3 regions of the Arthrobacter sp. E70 genome follow, and region 1 is predicted to be linked to each of the others. Evidence: riboswitches for the same ligand, from Rfam matches in the RefSeq annotation. Region 1 holds a riboswitch; each other region holds the start of a gene.
The links. A riboswitch is a leader RNA that binds a small molecule or an ion and turns the genes downstream of it on or off. The one in region 1 is predicted to bind cyclic di-AMP.
Positions count from the first base shown of each region.

Region 2: it holds a riboswitch for cyclic di-AMP, as region 1 does, so the genes downstream of both, AC3IMC_RS02955 (LysM peptidoglycan-binding domain-containing protein) here and AC3IMC_RS13385 (aggregation-promoting factor C-terminal-like domain-containing protein) in region 1, are expected to answer to the same signal.
Region 3: it holds a riboswitch for cyclic di-AMP, as region 1 does, so the genes downstream of both, AC3IMC_RS17170 (M23 family metallopeptidase) here and AC3IMC_RS13385 (aggregation-promoting factor C-terminal-like domain-containing protein) in region 1, are expected to answer to the same signal.

Region 1 covers NZ_JBYQFR010000009.1:129,899-134,816, reverse strand. The annotation lists gene AC3IMC_RS13395 (bifunctional glycosyltransferase family 2/GtrA family protein) at 1-112, shown strand, start outside; gene AC3IMC_RS13390 (glycosyltransferase family 39 protein) at 109-2,196, shown strand; cyclic di-AMP (ydaO/yuaA leader) riboswitch at 2,360-2,519, shown strand; gene AC3IMC_RS13385 (aggregation-promoting factor C-terminal-like domain-containing protein) at 2,525-3,229, shown strand; gene AC3IMC_RS13380 (glyoxalase superfamily protein) at 3,308-3,715, opposite strand; gene upp (uracil phosphoribosyltransferase) at 3,761-4,396, opposite strand; gene AC3IMC_RS13370 (phosphatase PAP2 family protein) at 4,409-4,918, opposite strand, start outside.
Region 2 covers NZ_JBYQFR010000002.1:202,451-207,368, reverse strand. The annotation lists gene AC3IMC_RS02960 (protein adenylyltransferase SelO) at 1-834, shown strand, start outside; gene AC3IMC_RS02955 (LysM peptidoglycan-binding domain-containing protein) at 892-1,734, opposite strand; cyclic di-AMP (ydaO/yuaA leader) riboswitch at 1,738-1,928, opposite strand; gene AC3IMC_RS02950 (TraR/DksA family transcriptional regulator) at 2,205-2,564, shown strand; gene AC3IMC_RS02945 (DNA alkylation repair protein) at 2,561-3,112, shown strand; gene AC3IMC_RS02940 (DUF1810 domain-containing protein) at 3,105-3,551, shown strand; gene AC3IMC_RS02935 (glucose 1-dehydrogenase) at 3,562-4,455, opposite strand; gene AC3IMC_RS02930 (metallophosphoesterase family protein) at 4,536-4,918, opposite strand, start outside.
Region 3 covers NZ_JBYQFR010000015.1:21,874-26,791, reverse strand. The annotation lists gene AC3IMC_RS17175 (C40 family peptidase) at 1-390, opposite strand, end outside; cyclic di-AMP (ydaO/yuaA leader) riboswitch at 461-638, opposite strand; gene AC3IMC_RS17170 (M23 family metallopeptidase) at 767-1,588, opposite strand; cyclic di-AMP (ydaO/yuaA leader) riboswitch at 1,599-1,809, opposite strand; gene AC3IMC_RS17165 (iron-dependent transcriptional repressor DtxR) at 1,959-2,654, opposite strand; gene serC (phosphoserine transaminase) at 2,931-4,061, shown strand; gene AC3IMC_RS17155 (DUF3027 domain-containing protein) at 4,138-4,746, opposite strand; gene AC3IMC_RS17150 (cold-shock protein) at 4,753-4,918, opposite strand, start outside.

The sequences.
Region 1 (4,918 bases):
GGCCGCCACCGCAATCCGCTTCCTGTTGTTCCGGCTCTGGGTCTTCCGGGAAAGAGGCAGCAACACGACCGGCGCAGACGCCACCACTTCCACAGAAACGGCAGCATCATGACCTCGACCACCTCCCCTGCGGGCTCCGGTTCCACGCCAGCCGCGCAGTCCACAGCAGCCCCCCAGGCCACGACAGATCTGCCCGCACCATCCGGCGGCTCCGTACCCGCGGCCGCAGCCAGCCCGGGGCGCTGGACCCGTTACGCGTTCGGCAACCAGCCCCGCTGGGTACGGCCCTCCGCCGCCGGCCTCCTGCTGGCCACAGCCGTCCTGTACCTCTGGAACCTCGCGGCCACCGGCTACGGCAACTCCTTCTACGCCGCCGCCATCCAGGCCGGCACGAAGGACTGGACCGCTTTCCTTTTTGGCTCGCTCGATGCCGGCAACGCGATCACCGTGGACAAGCCGCCCGCCGCACTGTGGATCCCGGCCCTCGCGGGCCGCATCTCCGGATTCTCCCCACTGAGCATGCTGGTTCCGCAGGCACTCATGGGGGTTGCCGCCGTCGGTTTCCTCTACCTGGCCGTCAAGCGCGCCTCGGGACCGGCAGCGGGCCTGCTGGCCGGCGGCGCCCTCGCGCTGACGCCCGTGGCAACGCTGATGTTCAAGTTCAACAACCCGGATGCCCTGCTCACCCTGTGCCTGGTGCTGGCGGCGTACTTCACCATCCGCGCCGTCGAGCGGGCGGGCTGGAAATGGCTCGCCGCGGCCGGTGCCGTGATCGGCCTGGCGTTCCTGACCAAGATGCTGCAGGGCTTCCTGGTTGTTCCGGCGCTGGGCCTCGCCTACCTCTGGGCGGCCCCCACCACACTCGGACGCCGGATGGTGCACCTGCTGGGCGCACTCGGCGGAATTGTCGTGGTGGCTGGCAGCTATGTGGCGCTTTTCCAGCTGACGCCGGCCTCGGCGCGGCCCTACATGGCCGGGTCCACCACCAACAGCTTCCTGGAACTCACGTTCGGCTACAACGGCCTGGCCCGCATCACCGGGTCGGGTGAAGGCATGCCCGGCGGCGGCGCGGGCTTAGGCGGAGGTGCGGGCTTAGGCGGAGGTGCGGGCGCGCCGGGAGGGACGGAGGGCTTCGGCGGCGGCAACACCGGATTCGGCGGCGCCGCCGGCCTTCTGCGGATGTTCGGGACCAGCTTCGGCGGCGAGGTGTCCTGGCTGCTGCCCGCCGCCCTGATCCTGCTGGCCGCGGGGCTATGGTTCACCCGACGCGAGGCCCGTACCTCCCTGAGCCGGGCATCCCTGATCCTGTGGGGCGGCTGGCTCCTGGTGACGGCGGGCGTCTTCAGCTTCATGAGCGGCATCGTCCACCCGTACTACTCCGTGGCCCTGGCCCCGGCGATCGCGGCCCTGGCGGGCATTGGAGCCATTGAACTATGGCGCGGGCGGGCGTACTGGCCCGCCCGGATCGTGCTGGCCGTCGCCGTGCTCTCCACGGCAATGTGGTCAGCGGTGCTGCTGGTCCGGGATGCGTCCTGGCTCCCGTGGCTGGGCATCACCGCCATTGTCCTCGGCGTCCTGGCGACGGCCGCGATCCTGCTCCGCGTTGACGGCATGGGGACTGCCGGCCGGTTCCGCCATGCCGGACCCGCCGCCGTCGTCGTGGTGTCCCTGCTGGCAGGAGGCCTCGGAACGGGCGCATGGACGCTGGCAACCGCTGCCACGGCGCACTCCGGTTCCATCCCGACGTCGGGCCCTGCCGGTGCTGCCGGCCTGGCCCGTTTCGGTGACCCCGCCGGCGGTGGTACCGCCCGCGGTGGTATGGCCGGCGGTGGTATGGCTGGCGGGCCCGGCGAAGGAACGCCGGACACCGCGCTGACCGCCCTCCTGTCCGCCACCACCACGAAGTGGTCCGCTATCGTCTCCGGCGCATCCCAGGCAGCAAACCTGGAACTGGCCTCCAACACGAGCGTGATCGCCTTGGGCGGCTGGAACGGCGGGGACCCCTACCCCACGCTCGCGCAGTTCCAGGACATGGTGGCCAAGGGTGAGATCAGCTACTTCATCGAAGGCGGGGCCCGTGGCATGGGCGGCGGCTTAGGCGGCCGGGGCGGCACCTCAGAGGTGGCCGCGTGGGTCCAAGCCAACTTCCAGTCCCGGACCGTGGGCAACTCCACGGTCTATGCGCTGACAAAGTAGCAGGCCCAGAGGCACCACGGATAAGGACGGCTGATAACGGCTGGCAACGCGACGCGCCATTCATCGTGACTTCCGTTACCTAAATGTGACTTAAGCGCAGGCTTCCTGTACCGTCGATTAAGTGCGGCCCGCGTTCGGACCGCAATCCCGGGTTGACGCCAAGCTCTGCCACTTCCCGGATTCCGCTTGAGCAACGGCAGAGGCGGGGGACCCACCGTCCCGGGCATTGACTGCCCTTGGGGTTAAGCAGCATGTGATCATTCCGTGCTGCCGGATGCCCTCATCCGAACCCGACAGCTAACTCCGCAGGTGTGAGAGGCGATCAACCATGTCCAAAAACACGGCAGAACCCTGCCTGCAGTCCAAGGCAAAACACCGGGCCAAGGCCCAGGCGGCCAAGAAGAGCACACTCGGCCGGCGGGCCGCCATCCTTGCGGCATCCTGCGCCGTGCTGGTTGGCGTAGGCGCCGCGGGCCAGGCGACCAGCAGCATCGTCCCGGTGTCGGCCACCGAGGCCCACTCTTCCACAGCCGCTTCCGACGCCCAAATGAGCATCGAGAAGAGCGAGATCCGGTCAAATCCGGCAGCAACCCCCGCTCCTGCGCCGATCAGCGTGGCACCCCAGGCGGCCGAACCGGCACCTGCCCCGGCCCCGTCCACTCCCCCCGTTGAGGCGGCACCCGCTCCGGCCCCCGCACCCGAGCCTGCTCCCGCCGTCGCGGTCAACGATCCTGCCGGCGCCCAGGCCTACGCGGCCAGCCAGCTGGCATCCTTTGGCTGGAGTGCTGACCAGATGCAGTGCCTGAAGACCCTGTGGACCAAGGAATCGGACTGGACCACCACCGCCACCAATGCCAGCAGCGGGGCCTACGGCATCGTGCAGTCCCTGCCGGCCGAAAAGATGGCAAGCGCCGGCGCGGACTACCTCACCAACTACCGCACCCAGATCAACTGGGGCCTGGACTACATCAAGAAGAGCTACGACTCTCCCTGTGGCGCCCTGAACTTCCACCTGGCCCACAACTGGTACTAGGAATCCCGCACCTGTGAGCAGGTGCGAAACCCGGCACCGGCAGCAGCCCGCATCCACGGATGCGGGCTGCTCTCCGCGTTAATCAGCCCGCGTTGATTCAGCTGCCGGCTGCCCCGCGTTCCGCCACGGGATGTACTGGACAGACCACTTGTTGCCGTCGGGATCGGAGAAGTACACGAAGTGGCCCCAGGGCAGCACTTCGATATCACTGACATCCACCCCGTTGTTCTGCAGGTGGTCGTGCGCTTCCTGGATGTCGTCAACCACCATCTGAAGGGTGGTTCCTGTGCCGGCAGGGGCGTCCAGAAGCCCCTCGCCCATGCAGATGGAGCAGGCAGAGCCGGGCGGCGTCAGCTGTACAAAGCGGATGTCGTCCGAGGGCCGCTCGTCATAGTCGGCGTTGAAGCCCACCTGGTTGACGTAGAAATCCTTGGCGCGGTCCACGTCGGACACGGGGACGTAGACAAGTTCAAGTTTCCAGTCCATCCGCACAGGCTAGCGGCGGGACCCTGTTTGGAAAAGGGTTGCAGCCTACCCGGCAATGCCGTAGAGGCGGTCCCCGGCGTCGCCGAGGCCGGGAACGATGTACGACTTGTCGTTGAGCTTCTCGTCGATGGATGCCAAGACAATGTGCACGTTGGCGCCCGACAGCTCTTCCTCCAGCCGGGCGAGGCCTTCGGGTGCCGCCAGCAGGCAGATGCAGGTGACATCGGACGCGCCACGCTTGAACAGGAACTTGATGGCCTCGCGCAGGGTTCCGCCGGTGGCCAGCATGGGGTCCAGGACGAAGACCTGCCGACCGGTCAGGTCCTCCGGAAGGCGCTCCGCATAGGTGATGATGTCCAGGGTTTCCTCATCCCGGGCCATTCCCAGGAAGCCCACCTCGGCGGTGGGAACCAGCTTGGTCATGCCCTCGAGCATCCCCAGGCCGGCCCGGAGGATGGGGACCACCAAAGGCGTGGGCTTCGTGAAGGCCGTGCCGACGGTGGTGCTGACGGGAGTCTGGATGGTGACGGGCTCGGTGCGGACCTCGCGGGTAGCCTCGTAGGCCAGCAGGGTGACCAGCTCCTCCGTCAACTGGCGGAAGACCGGTGACGGCGTGTTCTTGTCCCTCAGGACGGTGAGCTTGTGGGCAACCAGCGGGTGGTCAACAACGAGAGTGCGCATCCACCAAAACTATCACCCGCCGGTACTCTGCCCGGGGCCGGAAGTACCGCCGTCGTGCAGTTCCTGGGCCACCACGTCGCGGACCACGGGACGGTCGAACGACGGCGGCGCACCGGCATGCTCCCGGCGCCGGACCAAGTGGAACAGCCTGTGCGCCAGGATCACTATGGCCACCCAGGCGAACCCCAGGATCCAGCCGGCCATGACGTCGGTCAGCCAGTGGTGACCGAGGAACACCCGGCTCAGGCCCATGGCGATGATGAAGAGGGTCCCAGCAGTGATCGCCGTGACGCGGGTCCACATCACGTTGAACTGGAGGCAAATGAGGTAGACGATCAGGCTGATCACCACAGTGGTGTTCAGGGTATGGCCGCTGGGGAACGAGGGTGAATCCTCATACGGCGGCACTGCGTCGGCGTGGTCCGGCCGGGTGCGGCCCACGAGCTTCTTTCCGAATGTGGTGGCCGCGATGGACGCTGCGGCCGCGCCCCCAACGAGGATAAGGGGGCGCCAGTTGCGGCT
Region 2 (4,918 bases), on a different contig from region 1:
CATTACCCTGACGCTGCGAAGGTCGAAAACCCCTACCTGGAACTGTTCCGGTCCGTGGTCTCGGCCCAGGCTTCCCTGGTGGCCCGGTGGATGCTGGTCGGATTCGTGCACGGAGTGATGAATACGGACAACATGACCATCTCCGGAGAGACGATCGACTACGGCCCGTGCGCCTTCATGGACGCATTCAACCCGGGCGCCGTCTACAGCTCAATCGACGTCAGCGGACGCTACGCCTACGCCAACCAGCCCGTCCTTGCCGAATGGAATCTCGCCAGGCTCGCCGAGGCGATGCTGCCGCTGATCGACGAGGACCAGGAGAAGGCGGTAACGCCGGCGGTGGAGGCCCTGGGCGCATTCCGCGGGCAATACAGCGCCGCGTGGTCCGGCGGCATGAGGGCCAAGCTGGGCATCCCCGAGGCCGCGGCCGCCGATGAGGCTGCCTCGGCCGTGGTGGACGGGGCAATCGCCATCCTCAAGGACGGCCCCGTCGACTACACCCTGTTCTTCCGGAACCTCGGCAAGGCTGCCCGCGGCGACCTCCGGCCCGTCCGCGGCATGGTCCTTGACCTGCCGGCCTTCGATTCCTGGGTTGAGCGGTGGCAGGCCCTGGGCCCCGACCAGGAGCTGATGGACAGCGTGAACCCGGCCTATATTCCGCGCAACCACCTGGTGGAAGAAGCACTCGCGGCCGCCACCGGGGGAGACCTGGACCCCCTGCGCCGGCTGCTGGAAGCGGTCACTGAACCCTTCACCGAGCGGCCTGGGCTGGAACGCTACGCCGAGGGAGCGCCCGAAGACTTCGGGAGTTACATGACCTTCTGCGGGACCTGAACGCAGAAGGGCGGCGGCCGGAAATCCCGGCCGCCGCCCTTCTTCGACGCGCGGTGGTTAGGCCACGCGGACGGCGGAGTAGCCGCCGAGCCAGCTGATGGAGTGTACCTCGGTGGTGTAGCCGTTGACGCCGCCGCTGACCACCTGGCCGTTGCCGGCGTACACGCCCACGTGGCCGGAGGTGATGATCAGGTCACCGGGGGCCGGGCTGCCCACCACGCTGCCGTACTGGAAGAACTGGGTGGGGGCGAGGTCGCCCACCGACTTGCCCACGGAGCGCAGGGCCTTTTCCACCATGGCCGTGCAGTCCTGCTGGACACCCAGCTGGCCGTAGGCCGATGCGAGGATCGCGGCTCCCGTGCCGGTACCGGTGGAGGCCGGGGTGGCCGAAGCGTAGGACATGTTCATTCCGGTGTTCACCGGAGTGGACGCAGCTGCCGCCGTAACGGGTGCCGGGGCGGGAGCGGGTGCCGGGGCGGGTGCTGCCGCAACGTATCCTGCCTCGGGGATCTGGATCTGGTCACCCGGGTAGATGATTGAGGACAGTCCCAGTCCGTTGGCGGACAGGACGTCGTTCAGGCCGACACCGTAGGCTGACGCGATGGCGCCAAGGGTATCGCCGGAAACCACCGTGTGGACGGTGCCGGCAGCGGCGGCCGGCGCTGCCACCTGCGCGGCGGGCTCGGCGGTGGCCTCGACGTTAGTCGTGGTGCCCGGGGCGGTTACACCTGCGTGGGCCGGCGCACCGACCCCGAACGCAATGCCGGATGCTGCTGCCACTGCGAGCGCCGGGCGGCCCAGCGAGCGGGCCTGGGACTTCGCTGTCACGGCGAGGCCCTCGAGCACAATTGAGCGGGCCGGAGTCGCGCGGTGACGGGCTGCATTGGAAATTTTTGACACGGTTGATCGCCTCTCCCATGCCTGCGGGGTGAGCTGTCGGGTTCGGGCTGGAGATGCCCGGCCGAAAGCACCCCGCAACGGACGGAGGCGCTATTCGACTTAACCCCAAGGCCTCAAGAGGCCATGGAAATGTGGTTCCCCCGTCCCTGCCAGCTGGAAACGATCGAATCCCGGGTCAGCGGCAGGGCTCGGCAAGCTGATGGGAATGTCCCGTCTGGGAGGGACACCATTCGACCATAACCCGCTCTCGGGTCAATTGTCACATTTGGATAACATGCGAGGTTTTCCTCTCGCATTAAGCAATCGTTTTGATGCGCGACTTCGCCTGTTACTGCAACGTGTTCATGCATGCCTTGGTAACGCTTCCGCCACGGTCTCCTGCCAAGCCATGCAAGCACCCGGCAGGCTTCGGAACTATGCCCCTGATCGTGACCAAGATCAAGGTCCTGAGGGGGCGCTAGGCTTTCCCTATGCCAGACGTTGAACGGTTCCGGGTGCTGCTCGAGCAGGAGCGGGAGCGGAGGTCGGCTTTGCTGCCGGCGCTCCGGGCGGATATCGCGGCGGCGAATTCAGCGCGCCAGGACTCCAACGTCGACGACGAGCACGACCCCGAAGGTGCAACGATCGCCTTTGAACTCTCCCAGGCCGCAGCGCTCCTGAAGCAGAGTTCGGCGGGGCTTGACCAGGTGGAGGCCGCCCTGGCCCGGATCGGCGACGGTACTTACGGTATCTGCGCGGTGTGCGGGGAGCCCATCGCCGAGGGCCGGCTGGAAGCCCGGCCGTGGACCCCCTATTGCATCCGGCATGCGGCAACGGGGCGTGGGCAATGAGCGGCGCCACGGACACGGTGGCCGCGGCCGCGGAATTCATCGACAGGACCCTCCAGAATGAGGGTGCCTGGTACCGGGCGGACGACGTCGGCAGCCGGCTGGGCGGGGCCCTCGCCTCCTACGGCTCATCCGTCGGGGCGGTCCGCGGCACCGTGCGCGACGCCCTGCGAAAATTCAAGGCCCTTGACCACGACGGCACGGTCATGCTTGCTTCGGCGCTCTGGGGCCAGCCTAAACCCGGAGCCCGGCCAGTGTTTGAGCGGCGCCTGGCCGCCGTCGTGCTGCTGCAATCCAAAGTCCGCGGGCTCCGGCATTCGGACCTGACCCGCCTTGAAGGGTTCCTCCGCTCCGCGCTGGCCCAGGAGCTGGTGGAGCCGATGATCGCGGACGTCCTGGTGCCGCTGCTGGCGGGACTGGGGGAACGCGAACGGCAGCGCGCCGACGTTGTCCTGGCAAGATGGCGGGAAGATCCGCAGCTGCAAGCGGCCGCGGATGCCCTTGAGAAGGACCTGACCCTGAGAAACGCACCTGGGAGATCCAATGAATGAACCGTTTGACCTCGCCCGTTTCGTCACCGCCCAAAACCGCGGTGGAACCTATGAGCAGGCGCTGGGGGAGCTGCAGGTGGGCAACAAGACCGGCCACTGGATGTGGTTCGTCTTCCCGCAGATCGCCGGCCTGGGGCGCAGCGCCATGTCCCGCACCTACGCCATCGCATCCCTGGCTGAAGCACGCGCCTATCTGGACCACGACGTCCTCGGCCCCCGGCTGCTCGAATGCGCGCAGGCCCTGACCAACCACCCCGACCGGTCCGCCGAGGATATCCTGGGCGGCATCGACGCGCAGAAGCTGCGGTCCTCCATGACACTGTTTCTCCGGGCGGCGCCCGGAGAAACAGTGTTCAAGACCGTCCTGGCCCAGTTCTTCGACGGCCAGCCGGACGAGGCCACCGACGCGCTGCTTGCCGAACAGGAAGCCGCCGGATAAGCGGCAACGGCTACGGCGTGGGGCTGCCGCCGTTGACGTTGAGCGTTTCGCCCACCACGTAGCTGGACTCCGGCGACGCGAGGAAGACATACGCGGGTGCCAGTTCGGCGGGCTGCCCGGCCCGGCCCAGGGGAGTGGACTGGCCGAACTCGGGCAGTTCCTCCTTCGGCTGGCCGCTGCTCACCTGCAACGGGGTCCAGATGGGGCCCGGAGCCACCGCGTTCACCCGGATCCCCTTCGGTGCCAGCTGCTGCGCCAGCCCCTTCGTGAAGTTGTTGATGCTGGCCTTGGTGGTGGCGTAGTCCACCAGCGTGGGCGAGGGGTTGTACGCCTGGATCGAGGTGGTGTTGATAATGGTGGAGCCCGGCGGCATGTGCGGCACCGCAGCCTTGGTCAGCCAGAACATGGCGTAGACGTTGGTCTTCAGCGTGTGGTCGAACTGTTCATCCGTGATGTCCTGCAGGTCCTTCTGGGCCACCTGCTTGCCGGCGTTGTTGACCAGGATGTCCACCCCGCCCAGGACGGCAACGGCGGTGTCCACCAGGTCCGTGCAGGCCGCAGCGTCCTTGAGGTCGCCGGGGACCTTGATTGCCTTGCGACCTGCCGCCTCAATGATTCCGGCGATCCGTGACGCGTCTTCCTCTTCCTGCGGCAGGTAGGAGAGCACGACGTCGGCGCCTTCCCTTGCGAAGGCAATGGCGGTTGCCCCGCCGATGCCGGAGTCCGCGCCGGTCACGATGGCACGGCGGCCTTCCAGCCGCCCGGTGCCGCGGTAGGTCTCTTCGCCCAGGTCGGCCTTGGGCTCCAGTTCCGCGTCCAGGCCCGGCTCGGGCTGGTGCTGCTCTGGCGGGGAGATCTTTTCGTAGGCAGTCACGGGGTTGCGGAAGGTGTACTGGTCGGTCATGCGGTCCTCCTCTTCGGCGCAAAAACTAAGCATGCTTACGTTTTCCAGCCTAGGCAAACATTCCGCCGCTGCCAAGCCGTTCAGCCGCGCCGCACCTCCACCAGCCTGACCTCGGCGAGCCGCCCGCCGTCCACGGCCGCTTCCATGTAGGTACAGGCCGGTTGCCGGCGCCGGTCCGTGGGGGAGCCGGGATTCAGCAGCCGGAGCCCCCCGGACGAGGTGGTGTCCCACGGGATGTGGCTGTGCCCGAACACCAGGACGTCCGCGTCCGGGAACAGCGCCTCGCAGCGCGGTTCGCGGCCCTTGGCCGGCCCCGTCTCGTGGACCATCGCGAACCGGACGTCGTCCAGCGTGATGCGTGCCGTCTCCGGGAGCCGCCGGCGCAGTTCCGGGCCGTCATTGTTGCCGTGGACACCCAGCAGCAACGTGCTGCGTTCCTCGAACTCATCCAGCAATGCCGGCT
Region 3 (4,918 bases), on a different contig from region 1:
CCAGACGTACGAGTGGCCGATGCCGGTGTAGGCGATCGCTGCAATTCCGGAGGTTGCTGCCGAAGAAACGGTCTCCGCTGCCTTCGCGGCTCCGGGGGCATCCTGTCCGGCGGTGCGGTCTGCCGCGGTGGACTGGGTCCGGATGGTTTCCACCTTGGGAGCGGCGGTGGTCTTGACCACGGGACGCTCGAAGGAAACCGTGGCGGTGGGCGCAGCGGTGACAGCGAGAGCGGTCTGTGAAGAGCCGGATTCGGTGGAGGCGGAGACACCAGCGGTGGTGTCCGCTGCGGTGGCCGGCAGTCCCATGCTCAGGATGAGGCCGGAAGCAGCTGCCACAACGGCAGCCTGGCGGCCTACGGTCCCGGCGTTGGCACTAACAGCCTTGGACACGGAGTCCAGGGGGTTATTGCGAACCGTTTGCGCACGGTGGCGCGCAGAAGTGTGGCGTGAAGACACGAAGGTAGCCTCTCCCAATGCCTGCGAGGTGAGCTGTCGGATTCGGATGGGAGTCACCCGGCCACACTGCTTCCTGCGAAGCTCGTGACTTAACCCCAAGGCCTTCGAAGTGAAGGCCAAAATTGGTTCCCCCGCCCCTGCCAGACGATGAAATGCGAACGGACCTTGAGCGGTGGCAGAGTTAGGCAATCCACTCAAGAGCGTCAACTTCGGAAAAGTTGACGCGAGTTAGACGGTACAGCAGTTTTGACCGAATGTCACATTCAGATCACGGACCGTGACCGGCAACTGAGAGTGGACGGTCATTTTCCTAGAGCCAGCCCATCGGGTCGACCACTTCGCCGTTGACCTGCACCTCAAAGTGCAAGTGGCAACCAGTGGAGGCGCCAGTGGTTCCGCTCAAGGCGACAACCTCACCGCGGGAGACGGTCTGTCCCACCTTGACGTTGAAGGACGAGAGGTGGTTGTAGGTGGTCTCAAGGCCGTTGCCATGGTCGATGACCACCCGGTTTCCGCCTCCGAACTCGTGCCAGCCGGCAAAGGTCACGGTCCCCGTGGCAGCGGCCAGGACGGAGGTCCCGCACTGGGCCACGAAGTCCTGTCCGCGGTGGAAATCTCCGGAGCCGCCCGTGATAGGGCTCACCCGGTAGCCGAACGGCGAGGCGGTGGCCAGGGAGGCCAGGGGTGCGGCAAGTGTGCCCGCCGAGGCGGCACGGCTGACGGAGCCGGCGGACTGCGCGCTGAGCAGCTGCTTGAGCTTGCCGTCAGGATCTGCCTGCGTGACAACGGCGGAGCGGCTGAAGTCGACCTGGGCGCCTATATCGGCGGAAATCTGGGGCTGCGGGCTGACCGCGGAAGCTGCAACGGGGGCGGCCCCCGCGGCGTCAGTGGCGAGGACGGGACCGGTGGCAGGCATGGCAACCGTCAGGGCGATACCGCTGGCGGCAAGGGCGATGCCGGCCTTCTGGCCAATTCCGCTGGCGGCGGCAAACTCCGTAACCTGCCGAAAGGGACCACGGCGGCGGCGCGCGTCGCGGTGCGGATCGCGGGGGCGCTCCGCGGCGACAACCTCGACGACCCGGGGTGTCGAAGCGGGGCCGGACGCGCGGCGGCGGCCCCGGGAGGTCTGCATGGTCAAGTGGGGTTCCTCTCTGGGTAAGCCTGCGGAGTTAGCTGTCGGATTCGGGTCAGAGAGTTCAAAGACCCGGTCCGCCGTAAGCAAGCTTCCGCACAGAGGTATCCCCGGAGGATCCTTCACTGGAGAGGCTTGCTGCTGACGGACTTCACCCCAAGGCAGTCCCCCGCTGCCGGTTGTGGTTCCCCCGCCTCTGCCAGTTACGACTCGTGCTCCTGATCCGCTGGCAGAGCTCGGCTCCGGATCAGGTAACGCTTAAGTATCAACGCTTGGTTCAACTATAGGGCCTTAAGTCCCTAAGTAACAATTCCGTTATCTTTGCATGGGCGCAGCCCGATGGGGTACGCCAAGCCTTCCCGAAGCAGTCCTACTGGAGGGCAACAAAGACGTGTGCTGCCACCTCCGGCGGCAGCTCCAGCGCACCCTCGATCCCCGGCACGCGCACGGAGATGTAATCGCCCACTCGTTCCAGGGCCACGACGGCGCCGGGCCGGATTCCGCCTTCGTCGAGCTGCGCCAGGAGTTCCGGTTCCACCTGGATGGGTTCTGCCAGCCGGCTGACGGTGACGCCGGAGGAGGGGCCGTAGTTCTTCATGGCTTCGAGCAGGCTGATCGCGCCGTCGGCAAAACCGGGAGCTGGCGGCCCGCCCAGTTCAGCTAGCCCGGGGATGGGATTCCCATAGGGCGATTCCGTGGGGTGGTCCAGCATTTCATAGATGCGGCGCTCCACCCGTTCGCTCATCACGTGCTCCCAGCGGCACGCTTCGTCGTGGACGTAGGCCCAGTCCAGGCCGATGACGTCGGCCAGCAGGCGCTCCGCCAGCCGGTGCTTGCGCATGACCTCGGTGGCGCGCTTCCGGCCCGTCTCCGTAAGTTCCAGGTGCCGGTCGCCGGATACCACCACGAGCCCGTCGCGTTCCATCCGGCCAATGGTCTGGGAGACGGTGGGCCCGGAGTGGCGCAGCCGCTCGGCAATGCGGGCGCGAAGGGCGACGATGTTTTCTTCCTCGAGTTCCAGGATGGTCCGGAGGTACATCTCCGTAGTGTCGATCAGATCCGTCATCCAGCTCAGCTCCTCGAGCGCAGTACCTTGCGTTGTCCCACCGTATCGCCTCTTCCCGCGGCGTGGTCCGGAGGACAGCTTAGCCTATTTTGACTTTGTCCGAATAGCCGTACCGGCACGTCTCATTGGCTGGACTATGACGGCCCCGGCTCCCGCCCCTACAGCTGTTCAGGCAGAATGGGGAGGGCCTGCGCTGCCACCCGGCGGCCGGCTGCCACCACCTGTCCGGCCCGATATCCCGGACTGAAGCTATGTCACCGCCGAATTGGAGCACCTGTGAGCGAAACCAGCATCACGATTCCCGCCGACCTCCTGCCCAAGGATGGGCGTTTCGGGGCCGGCCCGTCAAAGGTCCGGCAGGAACAGATCGATGCCCTGGCCGCAGCGTCCAAAACCATCCTCGGCACCTCGCACCGGCAGGCCCCGGTCAAGAACCTGGTCGGCTCCGTCCGTGATGGCCTGAGCCAGTTCTTCCGCGCGCCCGAAGGCTATGAAGTAGTCCTTGGCGTCGGCGGGTCCACGGCTTTCTGGGACGTCGCCAGTTTTGGACTGGTCGAGAAGAAGGCCCAGCACCTGTCCTTCGGCGAGTTCGGCTCGAAGTTCGCCTCTGCCACGAACAAGGCGCCGTTCCTGGATACGTCCTCCATCATCACGTCGGATCCCGGCACCCGCCCCGAAGCGGTGGCCGAAGCCGGCGTGGACGTCTACGCCTGGCCCCAGAATGAGACGTCCACCGGTGTTTCCGCGCCGGTCAAGCGGGTTGCCGGTGCGGATGACGGCGCCCTGGTGCTCGTGGACGCCACGTCAGCAGCCGGGGGCCTGGACGTGGACGTCGCCGAAAGTGATGTCTACTATTTCGCCCCGCAAAAGAACTTCGCGTCCGACGGCGGCCTCTGGCTGGGCCTCTTCTCCCCGGCCGCCATTGAACGTGCCGCACGGATCAAGGAAAGCGGACGCTGGATCCCGGACTTCCTGGACCTGCAGACCGCCATCGACAATTCCCGCCTGAACCAGACCTACAACACGCCGTCGCTGTCCACCCTGGTCACGTTGGATGCGCAGGTGCAGTGGCTGAATTCCAATGGCGGCCTGGACTTCGCTGCTGCCCGCACGGCCGATTCCGCGGGCCGGATCTACACCTGGGCGGAGGCCTCGGAGTTCGCGACGCCGTTCGTCTCCAACCCGGACGAGCGTTCCAACGTCATCGCCACCATCGACTTCGACGACTCGGTGGACGCCGCCACGGTGGCCAAGGTCCTGCGCGCCAACGGCATCGTGGACACGGAGCCTTACCGCAAGCTGGGCCGCAACCAGCTGCGCATTGCCACCTTCGTTGCCATTGACCCCGAAGACGTTTCGGCGCTGCTGTCCAGCATCGACTTCGTGGTGGGCGAACTGCGCAAGTAGTCCAGCATTAACGGACGACGGCGCCGCCCGGGTTCTCCCGGACGGCGCCGTTTCCTATTGCCCTGGGTCAGGCGCGCTAGGCTCCTGGCTGCGGGCCGTCGTCGTCCGTCGGCTCGCCGCTACCGTCAGCCGCCGGGGCATCTTCCGCAGCGGAGGCAGACCCCTCCGCATCCCGCGCTGTGGTTTCCCCTGCTTCGCGGACGTCCGATTCCTGCTCCTGCTCCGGTTCCTGCGCATCCTCGTTCTTCGCATCCTCGTCCTGCGCATCCTCGGGCCGGACACGTTCGGCCCACGGCACCCATTCCGGGGCCAGGATCGAATCCTCGGATGGCAGCAGCCCCAGCTCGCTGACCGTCACCGCTTTGGAGCGGGAGTTGCGGGTCAGCACCGCATACCACTGCCAGCCCACGTATCCCGGAAGCCGCGACTCGAACAGGTGCGTCACGAGGCGGTCCCCTTCGCTTTTGGCGGCGAGGTGCGGACCGATCGTGGCCGGCGCCGTGATGCCCTCAATCGCGCTGCGGGCGGTGTCAACGGCGGCGGCCAGGAAGGCATCAGGCTTTCCGGTGCGCCAAACGGGCACGCCAGCCTTGCGCTTGGCAGGAACCTTGGCCGCACTCCTGGCCGGAGTCTTGGCAGCCTGCTCCTGCGTGGGTGTGCCCGGCTGTTCAGCTTCGGGGTTCATGGGCGGCTAGACGTCCAGCTCGTCGGCAACCTTGCGAAGGGCGGCCGCGATTGCCTTGCCTTTGTTCCCGTCCGGGTACTTGCCCTTGGACAGTGTCCCGGACAGGTTGTCCAGGACGGTCACCAGGTCCTGCACCAGCGGTGCGAGGTCCTTGGCGCTGGGACGCTTGGCC